Regions from separate parts of the Streptomyces sp. NPDC088124 genome, predicted to be linked through region 2. Evidence: riboswitches for the same ligand, from Rfam matches in the RefSeq annotation. Region 2 holds a riboswitch; each other region holds the start of a gene.
What was found. A riboswitch is a leader RNA that binds a small molecule or an ion and turns the genes downstream of it on or off. The one in region 2 is predicted to bind S-adenosylmethionine.
Positions count from the first base shown of each region.

Region 1: another riboswitch for S-adenosylmethionine. It lies ahead of thrC (threonine synthase); the one in region 2 lies ahead of AB0P17_RS01960 (aminotransferase class V-fold PLP-dependent enzyme).
Region 3: another riboswitch for S-adenosylmethionine. It lies ahead of AB0P17_RS37135 (ABC transporter substrate-binding protein); the one in region 2 lies ahead of AB0P17_RS01960 (aminotransferase class V-fold PLP-dependent enzyme).
Region 4: another riboswitch for S-adenosylmethionine. It lies ahead of AB0P17_RS11755 (putative leader peptide); the one in region 2 lies ahead of AB0P17_RS01960 (aminotransferase class V-fold PLP-dependent enzyme).

Region 1 is NZ_JBFBJB010000040.1:47,619-54,437, reverse strand. It holds gene AB0P17_RS29165 (trehalose-6-phosphate synthase) at 1-666, opposite strand, end outside; gene AB0P17_RS29160 (hypothetical protein) at 818-976, opposite strand; gene AB0P17_RS29155 (glucosyl-3-phosphoglycerate synthase) at 1,021-1,977, opposite strand; SAM riboswitch class I at 2,203-2,330, shown strand; gene thrC (threonine synthase) at 2,348-3,640, shown strand; gene AB0P17_RS29145 (MoaD/ThiS family protein) at 3,737-4,012, shown strand; gene AB0P17_RS29140 (cold-shock protein) at 4,372-4,575, shown strand; gene groL (chaperonin GroEL) at 5,001-6,626, shown strand; gene AB0P17_RS29130 (carboxymuconolactone decarboxylase family protein) at 6,783-6,819, opposite strand, start outside.
Region 2 is NZ_JBFBJB010000002.1:134,567-141,385, reverse strand. It holds gene AB0P17_RS01975 (Rieske 2Fe-2S domain-containing protein) at 1-213, shown strand, start outside; gene AB0P17_RS01970 (ubiquinol-cytochrome c reductase cytochrome b subunit) at 210-1,853, shown strand; gene trpD (anthranilate phosphoribosyltransferase) at 2,082-3,146, shown strand; SAM riboswitch class IV at 3,339-3,456, shown strand; gene AB0P17_RS01960 (aminotransferase class V-fold PLP-dependent enzyme) at 3,678-5,102, shown strand; gene AB0P17_RS01955 (Lrp/AsnC ligand binding domain-containing protein) at 5,201-5,482, opposite strand; gene AB0P17_RS01950 (hypothetical protein) at 5,697-5,948, shown strand; gene AB0P17_RS01945 (NYN domain-containing protein) at 5,986-6,819, shown strand, end outside.
Region 3 is NZ_JBFBJB010000068.1:30,801-37,619, forward strand. It holds gene AB0P17_RS37125 (alpha/beta hydrolase) at 21-899, shown strand; gene AB0P17_RS37130 (jacalin-like lectin) at 1,130-2,473, shown strand; SAM riboswitch class IV at 2,698-2,819, shown strand; gene AB0P17_RS37135 (ABC transporter substrate-binding protein) at 2,997-4,127, shown strand; gene AB0P17_RS37140 (ABC transporter ATP-binding protein) at 4,094-5,401, shown strand; gene AB0P17_RS37145 (ABC transporter permease) at 5,398-6,276, shown strand; gene AB0P17_RS37150 (ABC transporter permease) at 6,269-6,819, shown strand, end outside.
Region 4 is NZ_JBFBJB010000011.1:155,461-162,279, reverse strand. It holds gene AB0P17_RS11770 (GntR family transcriptional regulator) at 1-339, shown strand, start outside; gene AB0P17_RS11765 (LLM class flavin-dependent oxidoreductase) at 777-1,841, shown strand; gene AB0P17_RS11760 (glutathione S-transferase C-terminal domain-containing protein) at 1,886-2,668, opposite strand; gene AB0P17_RS11755 (putative leader peptide) at 2,780-2,845, opposite strand; SAM riboswitch class IV at 2,882-2,989, opposite strand; gene AB0P17_RS11750 (putative leader peptide) at 3,506-3,622, shown strand; gene AB0P17_RS11745 (LLM class flavin-dependent oxidoreductase) at 3,697-4,911, shown strand; gene AB0P17_RS11740 (NtaA/DmoA family FMN-dependent monooxygenase) at 4,932-6,305, shown strand; gene AB0P17_RS11735 (sulfite oxidase) at 6,408-6,819, shown strand, end outside.

The sequences.
Region 1 (6,819 bases), on a different contig from region 2:
GCCGAGCAGGCCCAGCAGCAGCCGTTCCGCGATGTCGTCGGGCAGCAGCCGGAAGTACTCCGGCGGCGCCCACGGCGTGTGCGAGAAGTGCCCGATCCTGAGGTCGGGGCGGAGCGCCCGGAGCATCCCCGGGACCAGCGCCAGGTGGTAGTCCTGCACGAGGACCGCCGCGCCCTCTGCCGCCTCCTGCGCCAGCGCCTCGGCGAAGGCGCGGTTGTACGTCTCGTACGCCGCCCACCGCTCGCGGAACTCCGGGCCGAAGGACGGCTCCAGGGGGGTCTGGTAGAGCATGTGGTGGACGAACCAGAGCGTGGAGTTGGCGACGTCGTTGTACGCGGCGGCGTACACCTCGGGCTCGATGCCCAGCATCCGTACCCGCTGCCCGCCCGTGTCGGCCGGGTCGAGGCGGCCCTCCGTGCGCCGCACGGCCTCCCGGTCGCCCTCGCCGAGCGCCGCGCACACCCAGATGGCGTCGTCGTCCGAGCCGATGGCCGACAGCCCCGACACCAGTCCGCCGCCGCCGCGCCGGGCCTCCAGCGTCCCGTCGTCGTGCCGTGTGTACGAGACGGGGCCGCGGTTGGAGGCCACGAGGACACGGGCGGGCGCGGGGGTGCCGGTGGCGGCCGGCTCGGAGGGTCCGGAAGCTTCTGACGGCTCGGTAACCATGTCGCGAAACCTAGCCCGTCCCGGAAACGCTCAAACGTACGGCTCGTGTGACATCCCCGGCCCCGGGAGCCCCTTCCACCCGGAGGCCGCCCGGATGCCGACCGGAGACCGCTCGGAGGCTGCCCCTCCGGGGGGTTGTCCGGCGGGCTCTCTAGTCGCGCCGGCCGCGCGCGGCGGCCAGCGCGACCACCGCCGCGGCCGTCAGCGCGAACGTCATCCCGCCCAGCAGCCACAGCCGCTCGGCCGTGGTGCCGACCTGCGCCAGCACCACCCAGGTCAGTTCCGAAGCCCCCGAAAACGTGCGATTCATTTCCATGAGGGAGCAATCTAGGCAAATAGTGCGATGATCCGACGCTACGCCGCGCGTCCGGCCGTGTACTCCGCGATCTCCCGCATCGGCGGCCGCTCCTCCGTGTCCACCGGGTGTGTCCGCGGTACGAAGCCGTCCTCGCCCCGCTCGAACTGCGTCAGCCGCGGCCGTACGAGATGGCCCCGCTGGAGCCGCAGCTGCGCCGTGCGGTAGATCGCCGCGGCCATCCGCCCCAGCGCCCGGTCGTCCTGGTGGCGGTGGAGCCGTACACCCACGTCCACCTGGGCCAGCGCGTCGAGCCCCACCGTGTGCAGCGCGTCCACCAGCAGGCCCAGCTCCACGCCGTACCCCACCGGGAACGGCAGCCGCTCCAGCAGCGAGCGGCGCGCCGCGTACTCCCCGCCCAGCGGCTGGACGAAGCCCGCCAGCCGGGGCCAGTGCAGGTTGAGCAGCGGGCGCGCCACCAGCTCGGTCACCCGCCCGCCCTGGCCGGCCTCCGGCGCCGGCCCCTGGCGCAGCGGGCGGTCGTACATCGCCTTCACGAACTGCACCTCGGGCTCGGTGAGCAGCGGGCCCACGATCCCCGAGACGAAATCCGGCGAGAACTCCCGCAGATCGGCGTCGACGAAGCACACGATGTCACCGCGCGTCACCAGCAGCGACCGCCACAGCACCTCGCCCTTGCCGGGCAGCGCGGGCAGCCGCGGCAGGATCGTGTCCCGGTGGACGACCCGCGCGCCCGCCGCCGCGGCGACCTCGGCCGTACGGTCGGCGGAGCCGGAGTCGATCACCACCAGCTCGTCGACCAGCCGCACCCGCTCCATCAGCTCGCGCCGGATGACGGCGACTATCGCGCCGACCGTCTCCTGCTCGTCGAGCGCCGGCAGGACCACGCTCACCGTGGCGCCGCGCGCCGCCTTCGCCGCCAGGAGCCGGTCGAGCGTACGGTCCCCCGCCGACCAGGAACGCCTGGTCAGCCAGTGCTCCACCTCTTCCAGCACGTTCGGTACTCCCTGCGCGCGTTCTCGGTCAGGTACGTGATGTCTCATGGCTCGTACGTCGGCACGCACGTTGGCGCACATGCCGCAACGTGATCCATCTCGCGGTGCGGACGACTATCTCAACCCTCCGCCCCTTCGGTTACAGTCTTGAACAACGTGAATGACCACGGCATGCCGGGGTCAGGACGTGAACAAACGCACCGGACCAAGGCTCCGGCGCCATAGCGCTCATCCAGAGGGACTGAGGGAACGGCCCGTTGAAGTCCCGGCAACCCTCCCGCCGACCATGAGGTCACGGTGGGGAAGGTGCCAATTCCGTCTCGTGGCGAAGTACGTCGCGAGGAAGATGAGGAGAAAGGGCCTCGCCATCATGGCTGTGCAGACCGTCCGGAGCGGTACCGACGCGACCGTCGACCTCGGACCCGCCGCCGCACTCTCGTGCCGCGAATGCGGAGAGCGTTTCGACCTCGGCCCCATCTTCGCCTGCGCGAGCTGTTTCGGGCCGCTCGAAGTCGCGTACGACCTGCCGAGCGGCGGCCCCGAAGAGCTGAAGAAGCGCATCGCCGAGGGCCCGGACAACATCTGGCGGTACGCGCCGCTGCTGCCGGTCCCCGCGGACGTCGCCTCGAAGCCCAGCCTCAACCCCGGTTTCACCAAGCTGGTCAAGGCCGACAACCTCGCCCGTGAGCTGGGGATCACCGGCTCGCTCCACATCAAGGACGACTCCGGCAACCCGACGCACTCCTTCAAGGACCGCGTCGTCGCCATCGCCGTCGAGGCCGCGCGCGCCTTCGGCTTCACCACCCTCTCCTGCTCCTCCACCGGCAACCTCGCGGGCGCCGTCGGCGCCGCCGCGGCCCGCGCCGGTTTCCGCTCCTGCGTCTTCATCCCGCACGACCTGGAGCAGGGCAAGGTCGTCATGGCCGCGGTGTACGGCGGCGAGCTGGTCGGCATCGAGGGCAACTACGACGACGTCAACCGCTTCTGCTCCGAGCTCATCGGCGACCCGCTGGGCGAGGGCTGGGGCTTCGTCAACGTCAACCTGCGGCCGTACTACGGAGAGGGCTCCAAGACCCTCGCGTACGAGATCTGCGAGCAGCTCGGCTGGCGGCTGCCGGACCAGATCGTCATCCCGATCGCCTCGGGATCGCAGCTCACGAAGATCGACAAGGGGCTCCAGGAGCTGATCAGGCTGGGTCTCGTCGAGGACCGCCCCTACAAGATCTTCGGCGCCCAGGCCGAGGGCTGCTCGCCGGTCTCCACCGCCTTCAAGGCCGGCCACGACGTCGTACGGCCGCAGAAGCCGGACACCATCGCCAAGTCCCTGGCGATCGGCAACCCGGCCGACGGCCCGTACGTCCTGGACATCGCCCGGCGCACCGGCGGCGCGGTGGAGGACGTGAACGACGAGCAGATCGTCGACGCGATCAAGCTGCTGGCGCGCACCGAGGGCATCTTCGCCGAGACCGCGGGCGGGGTGACCGTCGGCGTGACGAAGAAGCTCATCGAGACCGGCGTCCTCGACCCGGCCCTCACCACGGTCGTCCTCAACACCGGTGACGGGCTCAAGACGCTGGACGCCGTGGCGCCGACGACCGGTCCGACGGCGACGATCCGCCCGAGTCTCGACGCGTTCCGCGAAGCCGGTCTTGCCGCGAGCTGATCACGCGGCCAAGCTGACCCCGCTGACGAACCGATGATCCGTCAGGCCGACCACCGACCACCGACTCCGACTTCGACTTCGCAGAAAGGTCCCATCATGAGCGTCAAGGTCCGTATCCCCACCATCCTCCGCACCTACACCGCCGGCCAGGCCGAAGTCCCCGCGGAGGGCGCGAACCTCTCCGAGGTCATCCAGTCCCTGGAGACGAGCCACCCGGGCATCGCCGCGCGTGTCCTGGACGACGACGGCAAGCTGCGCCGCTTCGTGAACGTGTACGTGAACGACGACGACGTCCGCTTCGAGCAGGGCCTGGAGACCGCCACCCCGGCGGGCGCGGGCATCTCCATCATCCCGGCGGTCGCCGGAGGCTGACGCCGCCGCGCTCCGTAAGGGAAACGGTCCTCTCCGCGACAGAAGCGGAGGGGACCGTTCTACATGGTTGAGCACGGTAGAGTGTGGGAACGCCCCGCCGTCGCCCGCTCCGAACGCGAGCGAGAACGCGACAACATGAGGGCAAAGTCCTGGCGCCGTATGTGGTGTACGTACCCTTTGCCCGGCCCGACTTGCCCCGGAACGCAGTGGATTCAGCACTATGCGTGTTCGGCCAGGCCCAGATTTCTCGTCCGATTGACCTGTTGCAGAGGGCAGTTGGGCAGATACATTCAGCCGCGGTCGACGCGTTCCGGCGCGAAGTGTGGCCCCGTCCAAGGGCCAGTAATAGGGGAGTTGGCATGGCTCAGGGCACCGTCAAGTGGTTCAACGCGGAGAAGGGCTACGGCTTCATCGCGGTCGACGGTGGTGCGGATGTATTCGTCCACTACAGCGCGATCCAGATGGACGGTTACCGCACCCTTGAAGAAGGTCAGCGAGTGGAGTTCGAGATCTCGCAGGGCCAGAAGGGTCCGCAGGCGGACATGGTCAAGCTCGCCGTCTGATCCCGGCGCGATCGGCCACCGACGCACTCACGTACGCGGTCAGTACGCACTCTGCACCCACTCACGCATGAGGGGCCCGCATCCCGCACCGGGATACGGGCCCCTCACGCGTGTCCGCTCGGCTCCGGGTGCGAAGTCCTCAGGTGCTCGCGCCCACCCGTCGCCCGGCCGCCACCCCACAACGACGCCCTGCGGGCGCTTGCACTCTCATGGGTCGAGTGCTAATTATTGGCGTTAGCACTCTGCGAGTGAGAGTGACAACTTAAGGACCGGGTCGGTGAGGCCCGAAGAGTCGGTGGGGCAAGGAACCAGCGGCTCTCAGGCCGTCCGTCGCGGGCGCCAGCGCGGTCCGGAGCAATCCTTCCCCAAGCTCTCAACTGCGTTCGAGCAGGGGAGACCCCATCCGTCCGGGAGGACCACTTCACATGGCCAAGATCATCGCGTTCGACGAGGAGGCACGGCGCGGTCTCGAGCGCGGGATGAACCAGCTCGCCGACGCCGTCAAGGTCACCCTTGGTCCCAAGGGCCGCAACGTCGTCCTCGAGAAGAAGTGGGGCGCCCCCACGATCACCAACGATGGTGTGTCCATCGCCAAGGAGATCGAGCTCGAGGACCCGTACGAGAAGATCGGCGCCGAGCTGGTCAAGGAAGTCGCCAAGAAGACGGACGACGTCGCCGGTGACGGTACGACCACCGCGACCGTCCTCGCCCAGGCGCTCGTCCGCGAGGGCCTGCGCAACGTGGCGGCCGGCGCCAACCCGATGGCCCTCAAGCGCGGCATCGAGAAGGCCGTCGAGGCCGTCTCCGGCGCCCTGCTGGAGCAGGCCAAGGACGTGGAGACCAAGGAGCAGATCGCTTCGACGGCCTCCATCTCCGCCGCCGACACGCAGATCGGCGAGCTCATCGCCGAGGCGATGGACAAGGTCGGCAAGGAAGGCGTCATCACCGTCGAGGAGTCGCAGACCTTCGGTCTGGAGCTTGAGCTCACCGAGGGCATGCGCTTCGACAAGGGCTACATCTCGGCGTACTTCGCCACGGACATGGAGCGTATGGAGGCGTCGCTCGACGACCCGTACATCCTGATCGCCAACTCCAAGATCGGCAGCGTGAAGGACCTCCTTCCCCTGCTGGAGAAGGTCATCCAGTCCGGCAAGCCGCTGCTGATCATCGCCGAGGACGTCGAGGGCGAGGCCCTGTCGACCCTGGTCGTCAACAAGCTCAAGGGCACCTTCAAGTCCGTCGCCGTCAAGGCCCCGGGCTTCGGTGACCGCCGCAAGGCGATGCTGAACGACATCGCCATCCTCACCGGCGGCACGGTCATCTCCGAGGAGGTCGGCCTCAAGCTGGAGAACGCCGGTCTCGACCTGCTCGGCCGCGCCCGCAACGTCGTCATCACCAAGGACGAGACGACCATCGTCGACGGTGGCGGCGACAGCGACCAGGTCGCGGGCCGCGTCAGCCAGATCCGCGCCGAGATCGAGAACAGCGACTCGGACTACGACCGCGAGAAGCTCCAGGAGCGCCTCGCGAAGCTGGCCGGCGGCGTGGCCGTCATCAAGGCCGGCGCCGCGACCGAGGTCGAGCTCAAGGAGCGCAAGCACCGCATCGAGGACGCGGTGCGCAACGCCAAGGCCGCCGTCGAGGAGGGCATCGTCGCCGGTGGTGGCGTGGCTCTGCTCCAGGCTTCCTCGGTCTTCGAGAAGCTTGAGCTGTCGGGTGACGAGGCGACCGGCGCGCAGGCCGTCAAGCTCGCGCTGGAGGCTCCGCTCAAGCAGATCGCCGTCAACGGTGGTCTTGAGGGCGGCGTCGTCGTGGAGAAGGTCCGCAACCTGACGGTCGGTCACGGCCTGAACGCGGCGACCGGCGAGTACGTCGACATGATCGCCGAGGGCATCATCGACCCGGCGAAGGTCACGCGCTCCGCGCTGCAGAACGCCGCGTCCATCGCCGCGCTGTTCCTCACCACCGAGGCCGTCATCGCCGACAAGCCGGAGAAGGCCGGTGCGGCCCCGGCCGGCGGCGGCATGCCGGGCGGTGACATGGACTTCTGATCCGCCGCAGGCAGCCGGACGCCCGCCGCGTCCGGTCGGCCGACCGGTTGATCGACCGTCCTGACCGAGGGCGGCACCTCTGGGACCCGACCGGGTCGAAGAGGTGCCGCCCTCGGGCTTTTCCGCTCTCGGGTTCTTCCGCGTCAGCTGACCGCGTCAGCTCACCGCGGCGGCGAACATGCCGACCTCGTAC
Region 2 (6,819 bases):
TGCCCGATCAGCCTGTACGAGCAGCAGACGCACCACGTGCTCTGCCCGTGCCACCAGTCCACCTTCGACCTCTCCGACGGCGCGCGCGTCATCTTCGGCCCCGCCGGTCACGCCCTGCCGCAGCTGCGGATCGGCGTGAACGCGGAGGGCAACCTTGAGGCACTCGGCGACTTCGCCGAGCCCGTCGGCCCGGCCTTCTGGGAGCGCGGATGAGTACCACGACGACCACTGCCACGACGGACGACAAGGCCCGTAAAGCGCCCGCGGGCGAGCGGGTGGCCGACTGGGCGGACGGCCGGCTGGGCATCTACAGCCTGGCCAAGGCCAACATGCGGAAGATCTTCCCGGACCACTGGTCCTTCATGCTCGGGGAGATCTGCCTCTACAGCTTCATCATCATCATCCTCACGGGTGTGTACCTGACGCTGTTCTTCCACCCGTCGATGAACGAGGTGGAGTACCACGGCGGTTACGTCCCGCTCCAGGGCGTGATGATGTCGGAGGCGTTCGCCTCCACGCTGGACATCAGCTTCGACGTCCGCGGCGGTCTGCTCATCCGGCAGATCCACCACTGGGCGGCGCTGATCTTCCTCGCGGCCATGCTGGTCCACATGATGCGCGTCTTCTTCACGGGCGCCTTCCGCAAGCCGCGCGAGGTCAACTGGCTGTTCGGCTTCCTGCTCTTCGTCCTGGGCATGTTCACCGGGTTCACCGGCTACTCGCTCCCGGACGACCTGCTCTCCGGTACCGGTGTGCGGTTCATGCAGGGCGCGGTCCTGTCGGTGCCGGTCGTCGGAACGTACCTGTCGATGTTCCTGTTCGGCGGCGAGTTCCCCGGCGGCGACTTCGTGGCCCGGTTCTACTCGGTCCACATCCTGCTGCTGCCCGGCATCATGCTGGGTCTGGTCGTGGCCCACCTGATCCTGGTCTTCTACCACAAGCACACGCAGTTCGCGGGCCCCGGCAAGACGAACACCAACGTCGTCGGCATGCCGCTGCTGCCGGTCTACATGGCCAAGGCCGGAGGCTTCTTCTTCCTGGTCTTCGGGGTCATCGCGATCGTCTCCGCGATCGCCACGATCAACCCGATCTGGGCCCTCGGCCCGTACCGGCCCGACCAGGTCTCCACCGGCGCCCAGCCCGACTGGTACATGGGCTTCTCCGAAGGCCTCATCCGTGTGATGCCCGGCTGGGAGATCAACGCGTGGGGACACACGCTCGTCCTGGGTGTCTTCATCCCGCTGGTCATCTTCCCGCTGGTGCTGGTCACGATCGCGGTCTACCCGTTCATCGAGTCCTGGGTCACCGGGGACAAGCGCGAGCACCACATCCTGGACCGCCCGCGCAACGCCCCGACGCGTACCGCGTTCGGTGTGGCCTGGCTGACCTGGTACTTCATTCTGCTGGTCGGTGGCGGTAACGACCTGTGGGCGACGCACTTCCATCTGTCGATCAACGCGATCACCTGGTTCGTCCGGATCGCCTTCTTCGTCGGACCGGTCATCGCCTTCATCGTCACCAAGCGGATCTGCATCGGTCTCCAGCGACGCGACGCCGAGAAGGTGCTGCACGGCCGCGAGTCCGGTGTCATCAAGCGGCTGCCGCACGGTGAGTTCATCGAGGTCCACACCCCGCTGGACCAGGGCGACCTGCACAAGCTGACCGCGCACGAGCAGTACCAGCCCGCCGAGCTGGGCCCCGAGACCGACGAGAACGGGGTACGCCGCAAGGTGTCGCCCGTCGAGAAGCTCAGGGTCAAGCTGAGCAAGGGCTACTACGGCGAGAACAACCAGCTCCCCAAGCCCACCGCGGAGGAGTACAAGGAGATCACCAGCGGCCACGGCCACCACTGATCGCCCGGCCTGACACAGGTCGCCACCACCGAGGGCCCCGGCCCGGTCTCCCCAGGGAGCCGGCCGGGGCCCTCGGCGTGCCCCCCCGCGGTGTCGTACGCGCCCACGCGTCCGCAGTACGGGCACTCTTCCACCGGGGCCCGGCTACGCCGATAGGCTTGCGGCCGGGCCGTACACCGTCACACCGTACGAGGCCCACGCAGCCGTCCCAGACACCCAGGAGCGAGCATGAGCGCTGTGACCCCTGTCGGAGGCGACACCGTGGCGGCCCGCACCTGGCCGGGCGTACTGAACCCCCTGCTGCGCGGCGAGAACCTGACCACCGACGACACGGCGTGGGCCATGGACCGCATCATGGGCGGCGAGGCCACCGACGCGCAGATCGCCGGCTTCGCGGTGGCGCTGCGGGCGAAGGGCGAGACGGTCGAGGAGGTCTCGGGTCTGGTCCGCGCCATGTACACGCACGCCCACACCATCGAGGTGCCCGGCCGTACGGTCGACATCGTCGGCACCGGAGGCGATCTCGCCAAGACCGTCAACATCTCCACCATGTCCGCGATCGTCGTGGCGGGCACGGGCGCCAAGGTCGTCAAGCACGGCAACCGCGCCTCGTCCTCCGCGAGCGGTGCCTCGGACGTACTGGAGAAGCTCGGCGTCAATCTGGAGCTGACACCGGAGCGGGTCGCCGAGGTCGCGGAGGAAGCGGGCATCACGTTCTGCTTCGCGGTCAAGTTCCACCCGGCGTTGCGGTACGCGGCCAAGGCGCGCAAGGAACTGGGCGCGCAGACCACCTTCAACATCCTCGGCCCGCTCACCAACCCGGCCCGGGTCAGAGCCCAGGCGGTGGGTGTGGCGGACATCCGGATGGCGCCCATCGTCGCGGGGGTCCTCGCCGAGCGGGGCAACTCGTCGCTGGTCTTCCGCGGCGACGACGGGCTCGACGAGCTGACCACCACCGCGACCTCCCGGGTGTGGACCGTGCGGGACGGCAAGGTGACCGAGCAGCCCTTCGACCCGCGCGATGTCGGCCTGGACCTGGTCCCGGTGGAGGCGCTGCGCGGCGCGGACGCCTCGTACAACGCCGATGTCGCGCGCCGGCTGCTGGCGGGCGAGGCCGGTCCCGTACGGGACGCGGTGCTGCTCAACTCGGCGGCGGCGCTGGTGGCGCTGGACCTGACGGGCGAGCCGCTGGAGAGCCAGCTCACGGCGGGGATCGCGCGGGCCGCGGAGGCGATCGACTCGGGCGCGGCGCGGGACGCGCTGGCCCGCTGGGTGGCGGCCAGCAACGCCTGACCGGACGCAGGGGAGGGGCCGGGGCGCGGAGCGCGCGTCCCGGCCCCTGCCTGTGCCCGCCCGTGCTCGTGCGGTGCTCGCGCCCGCCCCGTGCCCGTCCCCTGCCCCGTGCCCTGCCCCGCCCCCGCGCCCCGTCCCGTATCGCGGACAGCACTTGGGGGGTTCAGGCCGCCGTGCGATACTTTCGGCCAAGGTCATGAGTGACAGCGATTAAGGCCCCGGCTCGCTGTCCGGCAACCCTCCGTCCGTGGCGGGGTGCCCCGGGTGAAGACCAGGCCGTGGGCAGCGAGGTCCGCGGCAAGCGCGGACCCCTTCTCACCTTTGGGGTCCTGGTCCTCAAGGGAGCAGTCTCGTGAGCAAGCGAATGCGTTAGGGCTCTTACGCCCCTTCTTCCACACGCCTCCGTACGGTCTCTTCCGTGCGTCGAGGCAACATCCGCATCTGGCGCCACCTCTGTCATGCCGTCATGCTGTTACGGCGCCGTGTGGGTCCTTGAAGCTGTTCCGACTCTTCTCGCCGGGAGACAACGCCATGTCCGCACGCCCCAACGCCTCCTCCTCCGCTGCCTCCACCACCGCCACCGCTGCCTCCGCCGGGTCCGAGGACCCCGCCTGTGGAGCACCGCTCCCGGTGCTCGGCCGCGATGTGACCGTCCCGCTCGTCACCGGCGGCGAGGTCACGTACGCGGCCCTCGACTACGCCGCCAGCGCCCCGGCCCTCCAGCGGGTGTGGGACGACGTCGCCGCCTACGCCCCGTACTACGGAAGCGTCCACCGCGGCGCCGGCTACCTCTCGCAGCTCTCCACCGACCTCTTCGAGAACAGCCGCCGCACGGTCGCGGAGTTCCTCGGCTGCCGCGCCGACGACCAGGTCGTCTTCACCCGCTCGACCACCGACTCCCTCAACCTGCTGGCGGCCGTGCTGCCGGCCGGCTGCCAGGTCTTCGTCTTCGAGACCGAGCACCACGCCTCGCTGCTGCCCTGGCGCGACGCCCGGGTCACCTACCTCAACGCGCCGCGCACCCCGGCCGAGGCCGTCGCCACCCTGGAGCGGGCGCTGGCCGAGCGCGACCCGGGCGCGCCGGCGCTGGTCTGCGTGACGGGCGCGTCCAACGTGACCGGTGAGCTGTGGCCCGTACGGGAGCTGACCGCCGCCGCGCACGCCCACGGCGCCCGGATCGTCCTCGACGCCGCGCAGCTCGTCCCGCACCACGCCGTGGACATCGCGGAACTCGGCGTCGACTGGGTCGCCTTCTCCGGCCACAAGCTGTACGCGCCGTTCGGCTCCGGGGTCCTCGCGGGCCGCGCCGACTGGCTCCAGGACGCCGAGCCGTATCTCGCGGGCGGCGGCGCCAGCCGCAAGGTGGCGCGCCGTGCCGACGGCGGGGTGGACGTCGACTGGCACGCCACGGCCGCCCGCCACGAGGCCGGCTCGCCCAACGTCATCGGCGTCTACGCGATCGCCTCCGCCTGCCAGGCGCTCACCGAGGCGGGGTTCGACGCGCTGGCCGCCCGGGAGCAGCGGCTGGTCGCCGAGGTGCGCGCGGGACTGGCGACGGTGCCCGAGGTCCAGGTGCTCTCGCTCTTCGGCGACGACGCGCCGCGGGTCGGCGTCCTGTCGTTCGTGGTGGAGGGGTGGAACAGCTCGCACTTCGCCGCCGCGCTCTCCGCCGAGTACGGCATCGGCGTACGGGACGGTCTGTTCTGCGCCCACCCGCTGGTCAGGACGCTGCTGGGCAGCGACCCGCAGGACCCGGGGGAGTGCGGCGCCCCGGAGGCCGAGCCGGGTGAGCGCTCGCTCAACGCGATCCGGGTCAGCTTCGGCGCGGGGACGCCGGACGAGCACGTGGAGCGCTTCGTGCGCGCGGTGCGGGAGCTGGTGAGCGACGGCGCGCGGTGGAACTACCGTACGGAGGAAGGCCGTTGCGTCCCGGACCGGGACGGCGCGGCCGCATAGCTCCGTACCTCACCCGGAGGCCCCCGGCGGGCCGTCGGCGGGCGGCTCCCGTCGCGCCCGCCCCGCCTGCCGTGTCTGCCCTGCCTGTCCGAGGCGGTCTACGCGTCGAGTCCGATCGCGAAGGCCGCCTCCAGGTCGTGCTGGGAGTACGTACGGAACGCGACGTGCGTGTCCGTGGCCTCGACGCCGGCGATCTTGCTGATCCGGCCGGGGATCACATCCGCCAGGTCGTCGTGTTTGGCGACCCGGACCATGGCGATCAGGTCGTACTGCCCGGTCACGGAGAAGACCTCGCTGACGTTGTCCAGAGCGGAGATCGCCTCGGCGATCTCGGGGATACGGTCCACGCTGGTCTTGATGAGCACGATCGCGGTGATCACGGTTGGCGTTCTCCCTCGGTGGCCGCCGACTGGACCCCTCACTCTATCGGTACGCCCGTACCGCACCCAGGCGAGGAGAGAGCCCGCTTCGAAGCCCGTGGCGCCGGGGGAGAGCCGTGAGGCCGTAGGGTTGCCGGGTGCCGTCCGCGGTTCGACGCCGCATCGCGGGGCACCGCTTAGGGACGATGGAAATGAAGAGCGAGGGGACGCCACGATGGCAGCACTTCCGACGGTTCCGCAGCCCACGGCCTCCACCCGGTGGCGCTGTACCTTGTGCGGCAATCTGACCAGGTTCGATGTGACGCGCTCGTCCAAGGTCGTCGAGTACGTCCATCTGGACCTGGCCGGGGAGCCGACGGTCGAGGAGCGTGAGGTGGTCAGTGAGACCATCGAGTCGGTGCGCTGCCGCTGGTGCAACGCCGTGGATCAGATCGAGCTGGTGGACAGGCCGGGTGCCGGTTCCTGAGGGAACCGCCCGTAAGGGGTGGATGGGGTGACGGATCGTGGAGCAGCCCGCGAGCGGTGCTGAGCCGGCCGGTGCGGCCGGCGGTGGCGCCGCGGAGGCGCTCGACCGCCCGCTCCCCGACGGCGTACGACGCCGGGTCGTCGCGCTCGTCTCGGACGCCTTCGGCGGGCTGACCGTCACCGAGCTGCCCGCCCAGCTGCGGCAGTACGCGCGCTTCACTCCGAACAGGCGTGCGAAATTCGCGGGCAATGCGATGGCCGCCGCGCTGGAGAGCGACCCCCTGTTCCGGCAGCGCATCGGCGAGCGGATCGGCCAGGCCCAGCCGGAGCTGGCCGCCGCCCTGCAGTCCGGGTCGCCGCCCGCCGCGGCCGACCCCGTCGACGTAGCGGCCGCCGCGTATGTGCTCAGACCGCCCGGATGGGTGAAACTGGTCGCCGCCGCCGGTGAGGAGGCGCAGCGCGCCGACGCCGAGCGCGCCGATGAGGAGACCCGGCGTGAGCTGGAGCGGCTGCGCGCGGAGCTGTCCGCCGCCAGGTCGCAGACGAAGAGCGAGACGGAGCGGCTGCGTGCGGAGCTGGACGCCGCGCGCAAGGAGACCGAGGTGCTCCACCGTAAGCTGCGCAGCGCGCTCAGCGATGTGAAGCGCGGCGACGCCGCCCTGCGCCGCGCGCACGCGGAGTCCGAGGCCTTCAGGACGGAGAGCGCGGCCCAGGTGTCGGCGGCCGAGAGCGAGACGCGCCGGATCAGGGCGCGGCTCGCGGAGGCGGAGTCCACCGTCGAGTCGAGCCGCCGGGCCGCGCGCGAGGGCCGCTCGGTCGAGGACATGCGGCTGCGGCTGCTGCTGGACACGGTGCTGGAGTCGGCGCAGGGG
Region 3 (6,819 bases), on a different contig from region 2:
CCGAGTGAAAGGTCCGCACCATGGAGCCCAGGATCACCGGATTCGACTACCGCCGCGTCACGGTCGCCGACGGCGTCGCCCTCAACGTCGCCGTGGGCGGCTCCGGCAGCCCCGTCGTGCTGCTGCACGGCTTCCCCCAGACCCATCTCATGTGGCGGCACGTCGCCGCAGACCTGGCCGCCGACCACACGGTCATCTGCCCCGACCTGCGGGGGTACGGCGGCAGCGGCAAGCCGGCCGAGACCGACGGGTCGGTGTACGCCAAGCGCACCATGGCCGCCGACATCGTCGCCCTCGCCCGTGCCCTCGGCCATGAGCGGTTCGCCCTGGCCGGTCACGACCGGGGCGCTCTGGTCGCCGTACGCGCGGGCCTCGACCACCCCGGGGCGGTCACCCACCTCGCCTCGCTGGACGTCCTGCCGACGCTGGACATGTGGGACGTGCTGCACGGCACCTCCGCCGCCGTCGGCTTCCACCTCTATCTGATGGCCCAGCCGCCCGGCCTGCCCGAGACGCTGATCGGCGCCGCCCCCGACGCCTTCTTCGGCCACTTCCTGGACATCTGGGCCCGCGAGCCGGAGGCGATCCCGGCCGAGTTCCGCGCCGCCTACCTCAGGGCGTCCCGGGCGGCGGTCGTCTCCATCGTCGCCGACTACCGGGCCTCGGCCACGGTCGACGTCGCCCACGACCGGGCCGACCGCGAGGCCGGCCGCCGGCTGCGGATGCCGGTGACCGTCCTCCAGCAGGACTGGGGCGCCGCCCTCGGTTTCGACGCCGCCGCCCTGTGGAAGGCGTGGGCCCCCGATCTGGTCCACTCCTCCGTCGCCCTGGGCCACTTCATGGCCGAGGAGGCCCCCGCCGAGGTCGTCGAGGCGCTGCGGAGCCTGCTGGACCGGTAACCCCCGTCAGGGAAAACCGAGAGGATCCGGGGGAAGGATGAACACCCGGCGATCCCGGGACGATCGGCGGGCAACCGCCGCGCGGCGGGACGGCGGACTCGCCGATCCCATGGATCGATCGGGCAACTGCCCTTGTACGTCAAGGCACTTGACCGTAGATGATGACTGCGCGGTAACTTCTCCGTACTCTTCTCCCGCCCTCTCGGGAAGGCCCCCACATGCGAACCCCGATACGCGCGCTGGCCGGTGTCCTCGCCGCCGGCGCGCTGGCGCTCACCGGCCTCGCCACCGGCGCGGCCACACCGGTCGCCGCGGCTCCGGCGGCCCAGGCGGCCCCGGCGGCCGACTCCGGCTCCCTCACGCTGCTGACGTACAACATCGCCGGGCTCCCGCTCGGCCTCGGCCAGAGCGATCCCCAGACCAACACCCCGCTCATCGGGCAGCGCCTGGGCCCGTACGGCATCGTCAACGTGCAGGAGGACTTCAACTACCACGCCTCGCTGTACGCCAACGACGCCCACCCGTACCGCACCGCCACCAGCGGCGGCGCCGCCTTCGGCGACGGCCTCAACACCCTGTCCGACCACCCCTTCGACGACTTCGAGCGGGTCCGCTGGAACGACTGCACGGGCACCGACTGCCTCACCCCCAAGGGCTTCTCGCTCGCCCGGGTCCGGCTCGCCGAGGGCGTGTTCGTGGACCTCTACAACGTCCACACCAACGCCGACACGACGGACGCCGCGCTCGCCGCCCGGCGCGCCAACATTGTCCAGCTCTCGTCCTTCATCCGGACGTACAGCGCGGGCAACGCCGTCATCGTCATGGGCGACACCAACACCCGCTACACGCGCACCGGGGACAACATCCGCACGCTCCTCTCGGAGAACGGCCTCACCGACGCCTGGGTGGAGCTGGTACGCGGTGGCTCCGCCCCGGCCCCCGGCAGTGAGGCGCTGGTCTGCGACTCCGCCGCGCCCACCGACACCTGCGAGGTCGTCGACAAGGTCCTCTACCGGAGCGGTCCGCTGGTCGGCCTCGACGCCACCTCCTTCACCAACGACTGGCGCGCCTTCCTCGACGGCGCGGGCAAGCACCTCTCCGACCACTACCCGCACGCCGTCGGCCTCTCCTGGTCGCTGCCCGCCGACCGCCGCGCCTCCGACTTCTTCGGCGGCCCGCACGGCACCGCGTTCAACGACGCCCGCGCCCTTCCGGCCACCCCCGCGCCCCGCACCCTCACCCTGCGCGGCGGGAGCCGCCTGGACGCCGTCGGCCTCACCTTCGACGGCGGTACGGTGCTGAACCACGGCGGCACGGGCGGCACCGCGTCCTCGCTCACCCTCGCCGCCGGTGAACACCTCACCTCGGTCAAGCTGACCAAGGGGCAGAAGGACGGCCGTACCCGGATCTTCTCCGCCGCGTTCACCACCGACGCCGGCCGCACCCTCGCGGCGGGCACCCCCACCTCGGACGCGGTGACCCGGACCGCTCCGCCGGGATGGCGGATCGTCGGCTTCACCGGCCGCGCGGACGACGAGATCGACAAGCTCGGCGTCGTCTACGCGCCGAAGTAGCCGAAGGGGTACGTCACCCGAGCGCCGCCGGACCGGTGGCGCGGATCGCCGTGGCGGGCGCGGGCGCCGGGGGGAGGGAGACGGCCCGGTGACCGGATGCCGAGACGCTCACGCGAAATTTTGTCCATACTTGCTCAATTTCATCCGGTTCTGCGATCTGAGTGTGACCACCATGTGATCCGCCTCGTCTTCAGAATCCAGCCACAGAGTGTTACGTTTTTGGCCGTCACGAGTCCCAGCGACAAGCCCCGGCTTGCTGGGCGGCAACCCTCCTTCTGCGGTGGGGTGCCCCGGGTGATGACACGGCTCCACGCGCACACCGATGTGCCGGGAGCAAGCGCGGACCTGTCACCCAGGTCCAGTACCTGTGACGGGAGCACGAGATGACAGCGGACGTGATGCCCCAGGGCACGTCGTCATGGTGCCCCGCCCAGCGGCCCCCGCTCGACGAGCGGCCGGCGAACCATCACCCACGGGCCGGCGCGCCGTTCGCCGTCACCCCGCACCGAGGAGTCCTCCCCTCATGAGAGCTGCCCTGTCACGCCCACGCGGGCGACGCCCCCTGCTGGCCCTCGCCTCGGCCGCCACCGTCCTCGCCGCCGTCGCCGGCTGCGGGGTCGACACCGGTGGCTCCGGCGGGGGCTCCGGCGACGGAGGGTCCGGCTCCAAGGGGGAGCAGATCACCGTCACGGCCTTCGCGGGCCCCTGGGGAGAGCTGTTCAAGAAGTCCTTCGTCGCCCCGTTCGAGAAGGACACCGGCATCAAGGTGAACCTCGTCTACGGCGCCGACTCCGCCTGGCTCACCAAGCTCCGTGCCGCGGGCGGGAAGGACGCGCCGTTCGACGTCGTCGCCCTCACCCCCGGCTCCCTGCACCAGGCCGTCGGCGGCGGTCTCCTCCAGCCGCTCAAGACCGGTGACCTCAGCCACTGGAAGCAGCTCGACCCGGTCCTCACCCAGCAGTCCACGGTCGAGGGCTCCGCCTACGGCGTGCCGCTGACCACCGGCTCCAACGGACTGCTGTACCGCACCGACAAGATCAAGCAGGCGCCCCGCGACTGGACCGACATCTTCGACAAGAAGTACTGCGGCCATGTCGCGCTGCCGCCGCTCACCTACAACGCGGGCCTGGAGTTCTTCTCCGCGCTGGTCTCCCAGGACGGCGGAAAGCTCTCCGACCCCGCCGCCGTCGACCGGGCGTTCGAGAAGCTCGCCCAGCTCAAGGACTGCGTCTCGGCGTACCCGGCGGACGCGGGCAGCGTCTCCACCGTCCTGCAGAACGGCGACGCCTGGATCGTGCCCTTCTGGGACGGCCGCGCCTTCGCCATGGCCAAGGAGGGGCAGCCGATCGGCTTCAGCTACCCCGCCTCCGGCGCCGTCGGCGCGCTGACCTCGTACTACGTCCCCAAGGGCAGCGCGCACACCGAGGCCGCCTACAAGTTCCTCGACTACCTCAGCGCCGCCCAGTACCAGAAGCCCTTCGCCGAGGGCACCTTCTACGGCGCGGGCAACGACACCATCGACTACAGCCCCGACTTCAAGGCGAAGGTCAAGTACGGCGAGGACGTCTACAAGACGTTCACCTGGGTCGACTACAAGACGGCGACCCCCAAGCTGAACGAATGGCAGCAGCGGTGGAATCAGATCTTCAAGTGACCGGGCACCGCGACGACGCCGGCGGCGGGACCGCCGCGCACATCGAGATCGAGGGCCTGGCCGCCGGGTACGAGGGACAGCGCATCCTCGACGTCGGCCGGCTCTCCATCAGGCGCGGCGAGTTCCTCTCCGTCCTCGGCCCCAGCGGCTGCGGCAAGACGACCCTCCTCAACAGCCTGGCGGGATTCGTCCGGCCCACCGCGGGCCGGATCACCCTGGACGGCACGGACCTCACCGACATCCCCACGCACCGCAGGGGGCTTGGCCTCGTCTTCCAGAACTACGCGCTCTTCCCGCACATGACCGTCGCCGGCAATGTGGCGTACGGCCTGAAGGTGCGCCGCACCGAGCGCGCCGAGCGGGACGAACGCGTCGCCGAGGCGCTGCGCCTCGTCGGCCTGGAGGCGTACGCGGACCGCAGGCCGCGGCAGCTCTCCGGCGGCCAGCAGCAGCGGGTCGCCGTGGCCCGCGCGCTGGCCACCCGGCCCGCCGTACTGCTGCTCGACGAGCCGCTGTCCAACCTCGACGCCAAGCTGCGCCGCGAGATGCGGGTGGAGCTGCGGGAGCTCCAGCAGCGCCTCGGCATCACCATGGTCTTCGTCACGCACGACCAGGAAGAGGCGATGTCGCTCTCCGACCGGATCGCCGTGATGAACGGCGGCCGGGTCGAACAGCTCGGCACGCCCACCGAGGTGTACCGGACGCCCGCGACCCGCTTCGTCGCCGAGTTCATCGGCGCGGCCAACATCCTGGAGGGCACCGGAGCCGGCGACGGGACGCTCCACGTGGGCGGGGTACGGCTGGACTCCGGCCTGGCCACGCTGCCCGACGGGGCCCCGGTCACGCTCGCCGTACGGCCGGAACGCGTCACGGTCCGGGCCGCCGAGGCGAAGGCCGAGGCGGCTGCCGGGAGCGACGGCGACGCGGACGCCGGAGCCGCGGCCGACGCGGACGCCGGAGTCCCGACCGGGGCCGTCCGCGGCTCCGGGATCGTCGGCTACCGGGCGTTCACCGGCGAGGCGTGGCAGGCGCAGATCGTCGTCGCCGAGGGCGTCGCGGTCAACGCCAGGACCGCCGAGGAGCCCCCGGCCGTCGGCGCGCGGGTCAGCTTCGGCTGGTCGGCCGCCGACGTCATCCTCCTCGGCCCCGGTCAGGGCGGCGGGGGAGTCGCAGAGGCCGGGGGAGTCGCCGGGGCCGGGGGAGTCCCCGGAACCGGCGGCGCGGCCGGAGCGGGCGCCCGGGACGCCGCCACGAAGGAGGCGACGTCCGGATGAGCGCGCCCGCCGCCCGCGCGCCGCGCCGGCTGCGCGGGCTGCTGCCCGTCGCGCCGGTCGTGGTCTTCCTGCTGGCCCTGTTCGTGATCCCGCTGGTGCGGGTCCTCGCGCTCAGCTTCCACCCGTCGGACGCCAACGGCTATCCGCTCGACGGCTACTCGCTCACGCAGTACCGCAGGGTCTTCACCGAGGCGTTCTTCTCCGAGTCCTTGTGGCAGAGCCTGCTCACCTCGCTGCTGGTCACCGTCCTGTGCGTGCTGCTCGGCTTCCCCGCCGCGTACGCGCTGGCCCGCGCCCGCAAGGGAGTGGTGCGCACCCTGCTCTTCGTCGCGGTCGTCTCGCCGCTGCTCACCAGCGTCGTCGTCCGCAGTTACGGCTGGGTCGTGCTCTTCTCCGCCAACGGCGCGGTGAACCGGATCCTCATGGGCCTCGGCATCCTGGACCAGCCCGCGCCGCTGCTGACCAGCTACCTCGTGGTCGTCGTCTCCGTCACCCATGTCCTGCTGCCGTTCGCGATCCTGCCGCTGACGACCGCGCTGGGCTCCATCGACGACAACCTCTCCCGCGCCTCGCGGAGCCTGGGCGCCGGGCCCGTACGCACCTTCTGGAAGGTCACGGTGCCGCTCAGCCTGCCCGGCGTCGCGGTGGGCGCCACCGTCGTCTTCCCGCTCGCCATGGGCATCTACATCACCCCGCTGCTGGTCGGCGGCGCCAACCAGCCGCTCGCCGGGCTGCGCGTCTACAGCCAGATCACCAGCGTCTTCGACTATCCGGTGGCGGCGGCGCTCAGCCTCACCCTGCTCCTGCTGACCCTGCTGGGCGTCTCCGCCCTCGGCACCGGATTCCGCTTCTGGGAACGGAGGCTCCATGGCTGACCCCGCCGTCGACCGTACGCACCACCACCCCGCCCCCGACGGGCCGCCCGCGGGGACCGGCACCCCCACCGCGGACACGGAGGCCGGCGCGTCCGCGCCCCGGGGCCCGTCCGCGAAGGCCCGTGCGGGCCGGGGCTCCGCCCTGCTGCGCCGCGCCGGGCGGACCGCGGCCGCGCTCCCCGCCGTCGCCGTCTTCCTCTACCTGCTGGCCCCGCTCGCCGTGCTGGCCCTCAGCTCCCTCAACTCCACCAGCTCACTGAGCTTCCCGCCCAGCGGGCTCTCCCTGCGCTGGTACTCCGAGGTCCTGTCCTCCCCGGACTGGCTGGTCTCCTTCCGGCTCAGCGGCGTCCTGGTGCTGCTCGTCGTCCTCACCACCGTCACCATCGGCACGCTCGCCGCGTACGGACTGGTCCGCGGCGACTTCCCGGGCCGCGGTGTGCTCTCCGGGCTGGCCCTCGCCCCGCTGATGGTCCCCGAGATCATCATCGGCCTCGGGCTGCTCTACTACTTCCAGGGCCTCGGCCTGGTCAACACCCTGCCCGG
Region 4 (6,819 bases), on a different contig from region 2:
CGCGAGGTGGACGGCGTTCCGTGGGCCTTCACCCGCACCTTCCTTCCCGTCGACGTCGGGCAGCCGTTGCTCGACATCGAGCTGGAGGACGTCTCGCTCTTCGGTGTCCTGGAACGGCGGTTCGGAATCCGGTTCGAGCGCGCCCGGCGGTCGGTGGAGGCGGACGTGGCGAACGAGACGGTCGCGTCGGCCCTCGACTGCGCGCCGGGAGCGGCGGTCCTGGTGATGCGGAGCGTCTCCTTCGACCAGGCCGGCCGGCCGATAGAACGGTTCACCGGTTTCCATCGCGGCGACCGCAGCCGCCTGAACGTCGAGGTGTTCCACTCCGCGGATCGCTGATCCGGAGGCCGGGCGGACCGTGCCGTCGTCCGCCGCCCGGTCGTCGTCCGCCGCTCACGCCGGGGACAGAAGCGACGGGCCGCGATCCGGTGAGGGCGAGGCCAAAGGCGCGCGTTGACATTCCTGTCGATCGCGCGGAGACTCCCTCACATGTATGAGGTCCCGTTGCTCACCCGCGAGCGCTGTGTCGACCTCGTCCGCGTGTCCAGCGCACGGTGTTGACCCTCCGGTCCACCTCGCGCCACGCCACCTCACCCTCCGACGTCCGGGGCCGGCACGGCCGTGGAGCGGTGGCCGGTTCGCGTCGCTGAACGGCGCGCACCGCGTACACCCCGGCCGACGAGGCCGCCACGGCCCCGCCCTTCCTCCGGCGTCCCGAGTCCCTCACCGGGCCGTGCCCGCAGCTTCGCGGTGCGGGCCGAGCAGAGATCGGAGTCATGATGGGTCCGGAATTCCTCTGGTACATCCCCAACACCGTCGAACCGGGCCACCGCGGTGACGACAGGGCGACCGGCTGGGGATCCGTCGAGTACTCCACCGACCTGGCCAGGACGGCGGAGGCGCACGGGTGGGGCGGCGCGCTCCTGGGCACCGGGTGGGGGCGGCCGGACACCTTCACCCTGGCCACCGCGCTGGCAGCCAGGACCGAGACCTTCAAACCCCTGATCGCGGTCCGCCCCGGGTACTGGCAGCCGGCCCACTTCGCCGCCGCGGCGGCCACGCTCGACCAGCTCAGCCGCGGCCGGGTGCTGGTCAACATCGTCAGCGGGCTCGACCAGCCCGCCGCCTACGGCGACCCGCACAGTGACCCCGCGGGGCGGTACGCCCGCACGCGGGAGTTCCTGCGTCTCGTACGGCGCCTGTGGACCGAGGAGGACGTGACGTTCGACGGCGAGTACTTCCGGGTCGGCCGGTCCACGGTCGCGCCACGCCCGTACGCCACCGGCACGCGGGCGCATCCCACGCTCTACTTCGGTGGCGCCTCCGAGGCCGCCGAACGGGTGTCGGCGGCGGAGGCGGACGTTCAGCTCTTCTGGGGCGAACCGCTCGACGGCGTCGCCGAACGCATCGCCCGGCTGAAGGCGTTGAGCGAGGAGGTGGGCCGCAGGCACCCGCCTCTCCAGTTCGGCCTGCGGATCACCACGGTGGTGCGTGACACCACGGAGGAGGCCTGGCGGGCCGCCGAGGAGAAGGTCGCGCGGACGGCCCGGAGCGCGGGGGAGACCGCCTGGACGGAGAACGGCAGGACCGCCGCAGGACAGCAGAGGCTTCTCGACCTCGCGGCACGGGGCGAGGTCCTCGACACCTGCCTGTACACCACCCCCGGCACCGTCGGCGGCAAAGGGGCGGCGACCACCTGGCTGGTCGGCTCCGCCGCCGACGTGGCCACGGCGCTGGACAACTACCGCGCGCTGGGCGTCACCCACTTCGTCCTCTCCGACACCCCGTACCAGCAGGAGACCGCAAGGGTCGGAGACCAACTGCTGCCCAGGCTGCGCTGACCGTCATGGACGGCACGACGGCCGGCGCGGCGCCGCGCCCGCCCTCACGCCGCGTCGGGCACCGCCCCGGTCCTGTCCCGGAAGGCGGGGTGATCGGCGAGGCGGCGTACGTACGCCCCGAGCCGGGGGTACGAGCTGAGAGTGCCGGCCGGGCCGAGGTGGACGAGCGCCACCCACAGGTCCACGTCCGCGGCCGTCAGGGTGTCGCCCAACGCGTGGCTGCCCGAGGCGAGCCGGCGGTCCAGCAGGTCGAGTGCCGCCGACCGCTCCGAAGGCCGTCCGGCCGGCGTGACGTCCTGGTCCAGCAGGTCGCGCAGTGCGTCGATCTCCGGGGCGAGACCGGGCGGGTTGAGGGCGCGGTGACGCGCTCCGTCGCGGCCCGGGAGCAGGCCCCCGAGGTCGCGGAGGATGGCCGGGGTCTCGTTGCTGACGATGCGTCCGCTCCAGCGGTCGCGCAGCGCGGGCACGGTCAGCGGCCCGTCGTAGTGGTGCACCGTTGCCTCGTACGCGCCACGCAGCGAGGCGAAGGCCTCGGGCGTCCCGGCGGGACGGGTCAGGAGCGTGGTGGCGACCGACTCGCCGAGGCCGAGCAGGTCGAGGGTGATCGAGACACGCAGCGAGCGGGGACACCCCGCGCAGAGGTAGAGATCGTAGCGGTGTGGTGCCGGGTAGAAGCCGCCGGCCAGGCCGACGCCGATCCTGCTGTGGAAACGGTGCGGTCGGGGGGAGGCCGCGGCCACCCTGGGGCGAAGTGCGGACGCGGACGGAGCCGGGGGACGACCGCCGGCCATGGCCGTGCCGGGGCCGCGCGAAATTGTCTCGGGCATGACTCTCCCTTGGGGAACGAGGAAGCCACCGCCGCCTTGTGGGCACCGGCGGCCGAATACGGAGCGACCGCGCTTCCCGCACCGGTCCGGATCGCACGGACCAACGGCGGATCAGTAAGCGCTGGAGACACGCAACAGGTCGATGTGCAGGCGCCTCGTCAAGCCGTTCCTCGGCATTGCCACCCGTCTCACCTCCGGGGCCCGCGAGACGCGGGACCGCGCTTGCCCCGCCGCGTCGGCGGGACCCGGTCGTCACCCGGAGCACCCCGTCGCGGTGGAAGGGTTGCCTGTCGGCGGGCCGGGGCCGATGACCACATGAGCGGGCGGAACCCGCGCCGTGGGCGCTGACAATCGTGACCGTCCACATCAGTCTCGGTGCCCTCCGTGACGGCGTCAAGGAAGCCGGGTGCGCGATCTCACCTGATGGGCAGCCGCGTTGACATTCTTTTCGGGGCGCGCCTACCGTGCGGCGCACAACGGGAGCCCCCAGGGCCGGAGAAGTGATGGTGACAGCGATGTACGGAGCTGACAGGACGGCCGCACGGCGGCACCCGCTCCGCGCGGACCGCTCCGACGGCCTGCCGCGCGTCAACAGCGCGCCGTGTCCCGCACCTTGTCCCGCCCTCTGCCACTGTCCCGCCCTCTGCCACGACTGACGGTTTTCCCCGTCCCCGACGACCACCGCTGTCGCGGACCGGACGGACAGGAAGCCGGACAGCGGAATGAAAGCCACAGCCGCGTTGTTGCGCCTGCTGACCAGTGAGCGGCGCGCCCCCAGGACAGCCGCGAGCGTGAGGCCGGCCGGGCCGCCGGGCCGGAAAGGTGGAGGTGAGGCACATGCGTCCCGTGTCCCGTCACCGCGCCGTGGCCCCCGCCCCGCCCCGCCGTCTGCACCTGTACTCCCGGACGCACATCGACCTGCTCCGCGTGGCCGGCGCGCTCTGTCGCCCCTGACCTGTTGCCCTCGCAGCCGCACCCCTCGTACGGGGACCGGCTCCCCGTACGGCTGATCAGGAAGGCGTCTCCCGATGTCCTCGTCACCCTCCCCGCTGCACCTCGCCGTCGCCCTCGACGGCGCCGGCTGGCACCCGGCCGCCTGGCGCGAGCCGGTCTCCCGCCCCCGTGAACTGCTTGACCCCGCCTACTGGACCGACCTCGTCACCGAGGCCGAGCACGGCCTGCTCGACTTCGTGACCATCGAGGACGCCCTCGGCCTCCAGTCCTCGTCCCTCACCGAACCCGACGGCCGCACCGACCAGGTACGCGGCCGCCTGGACGCCGTCCTCATCGCCGCGCGGGTCGCCCCGCTGACCCGCCACATCGGTGTGGTGCCGACGGTCGTGGCCACGCACACCGAGCCGTTCCACATCTCCAAGGCGATCGCCACCCTCGACTACGTGAGCACCGGCCGCGCCGGCCTGCGCGTACAGATCTCGGCACGCCGGAACGAGGCCGCGCACTTCGGACGCCGTACGGTCCCGCCGCTCCGCGGCGAGGAGTACGCCACGCCCGCCGGGCACGAAGCCCTGTCCGACGCCTTCGACGAGGCCGCCGACCACGTCGAGGTGGTGCGCCGGCTCTGGGACAGCTGGGAGGACGACGCGGAGATCCGGGACGCCGCCACCGGCCGCTTCATCGACCGCGACAAACTCCACTACATCGACTTCGAGGGCAGGCACTTCGCCGTCAAGGGCCCCTCGATCACCCCCCGCCCGCCCCAGGGGCAGCCCATCGTCAGCGCCCTCGCCCACGCCACCATCCCCTACCGGCTGGTGGCCCGGGCCGCCGACATCGGCTACGTCACCCCGCACGACGCCGCTCAGGCCCGCGCCGTCGTCGACGAGATCCGCGCCGAGCAGACGGCCGCGGGCCGCGCCGACGAACCCCTCCACATCTTCGGCGACCTGCTGGTCTTCCTCGACGACGCCCCCGCCGAGGCCGTGGCCCGCCGGGAACGCCTGGACGCCCTCGCGGGACAGCCGTACACCGGCGACGCCCCGGTCTTCACCGGAACCCCCGCCGGGCTCGCCGATCTGCTCCAGGAACTGCAGTCGTCGGGACTGTCCGGCTTCCGGCTGCGCCCCGCCGTCGTCGGGCACGACCTCCCGGCGATCACCCGGGGCCTGGTCCCCGAACTCCAGCGCCGGGGCGCCTTCCGCCGCGCGTACGAGGCCGGCACCCTGCGCGGGCTGCTCGGGCTCGCCCGCCCCGCCAACCGCTACGCCGCCGCCCCGGCCGTCTGAGCCCGAAGGAGCCTCCTCCCGTGAGCCAACCGCTCAAGCAGATCCACCTCGCGGCCCACTTCCCCGGCGTCAACAACACCACCGTGTGGAGCGCCCCCGAGGCCGGCAGCCATATCGAGTTCAGCTCCTTCGCGCACTTCGCGCGAACCGCCGAACGCGCCAAGTTCGACTTCCTGTTCCTCGCCGAAGGGCTGCGACTGCGTGAACAGGGCGGAAAAATATACGACTTGGACGTCGTCGGCCGACCCGACACCTTCACCGTCCTCGCCGCGCTGGCCGCCGTCACCGAACACCTCGGCCTGACCGGCACCATCAACTCCACCTTCAACGAGCCCTACGAGGTGGCCCGCCAGTTCGCCAGCCTCGACCACCTCTCGGGCGGCCGGGCGGCCTGGAACGTGGTCACCTCCTGGGACGCGTTCACCGGAGAGAACTTCCGGCGCGGCGGCTTCCTCCCGCAGGAGGAGCGCTACGCGCGCGCCAAGGAGTTCCTGGCCACCGCGAACGAACTCTTCGACTCCTGGCACGGGGACGAGATCGTCGCCGACCAGGAGACCGGTACCTTCCTGCGGGACGCGCGCGCCGGAGCCTTCGTGCACCAGGGCCGGCACTTCGACATCCAGGGGCAGTTCAACGTCCCGCGCAGCCCGCAGGGCCGCCCGGTCATCTTCCAGGCCGGGGACTCCGACGAGGGACGCGAGTTCGCCGCGTCGAGCGCCGACGCCATCTTCAGCCGGTACGCCGCCCTCGCGGAAGGCCAGGCGTTCTACGCCGACGTCAAGGGCCGCCTGCCCCGCTACGGCCGGGGCCGCGACCAGTTGCTGATCCTGCCCGCCGCGAGCTTCGTACTCGGCGACACCGACGCGGAGGCGGAGGAACAGGCCCGTGAGGTACGCCGCCTGCAGGTGAGCGGGGCCACGGCCATCAAGCACCTGGAGTTCGTCTGGAACCGTGACCTGTCCGCGTACGACCCGGACGGCCCGCTCCCCGACATCGACCCCGACCCCGGCGAGCACACCGTCGCCCGCGGCCGCGCCCAGGTACGGATGTACCGCGACCCGCTGACCACGGCCCGCGACTGGCGCGAACGCGCGGCCGCCAACAAGTGGTCGATCCGTGATCTCGTCATCGAGACCGGCAACCGGCAGAACTTCGTCGGCTCCCCGGCCACCATCGCCCGGACCATCAACGACTTCGTGCAGGCCGACGCCGCCGACGGCTTCATCCTCGTCCCGCACATCACCCCGGGCGGCCTCGACTCCTTCGCCGACCGCGTCGTCCCGCTGCTCCAGGAACGCGGCGTGTACCGCACGGAGTACGAGGGCACCACGCTCCGCGACCACCTGGGCCTGGCGCACCCCGACGACGAGCGGGGTGAGCGTGCGGCGTCATGACGTTCTCCGCCGGACGGGTTCCGCGAGGATCGGACCCCACCCCCGGCACGGGGCGCGGGCCAACGGGCTCCGCTCCGTCCCTCCACCCCCAGGGAGCTGCTGATGCGTATCGACGAGTCCGCGTACGACCGACGCCGCCTGCGCCAGTGGTTGGCCGGCGAGGCGAGAGCCGACGGGGTGTCCCGGCGCGACCTGCTGCGGCTGGCCGCGGCGGCGGGAGTGCTGACGACGCTGGCGGGCCGGCCCGCCGGCGCGGCCGCCGACACCCCCGCACCCGGGATCGTCAAGCCGGTGCCGCCGGAGCTGTTCACGATCCGGGGCACCAACGCCGAGACCAACTGGAGCGCGCTGCGCGGTACGGGATTCCACACGCCCGTGGACCGGTTCTTCGTCCGCAATCACACCTCGACGCCCCGCCTGGACCGGGACAGCTGGCGGCTCAAGGTGTGGGGCGGCGGACTGCGCGGCGCGCCGGGCCCCGACCGGGCGGTCGAGTTCGGCCACGACGACCTGC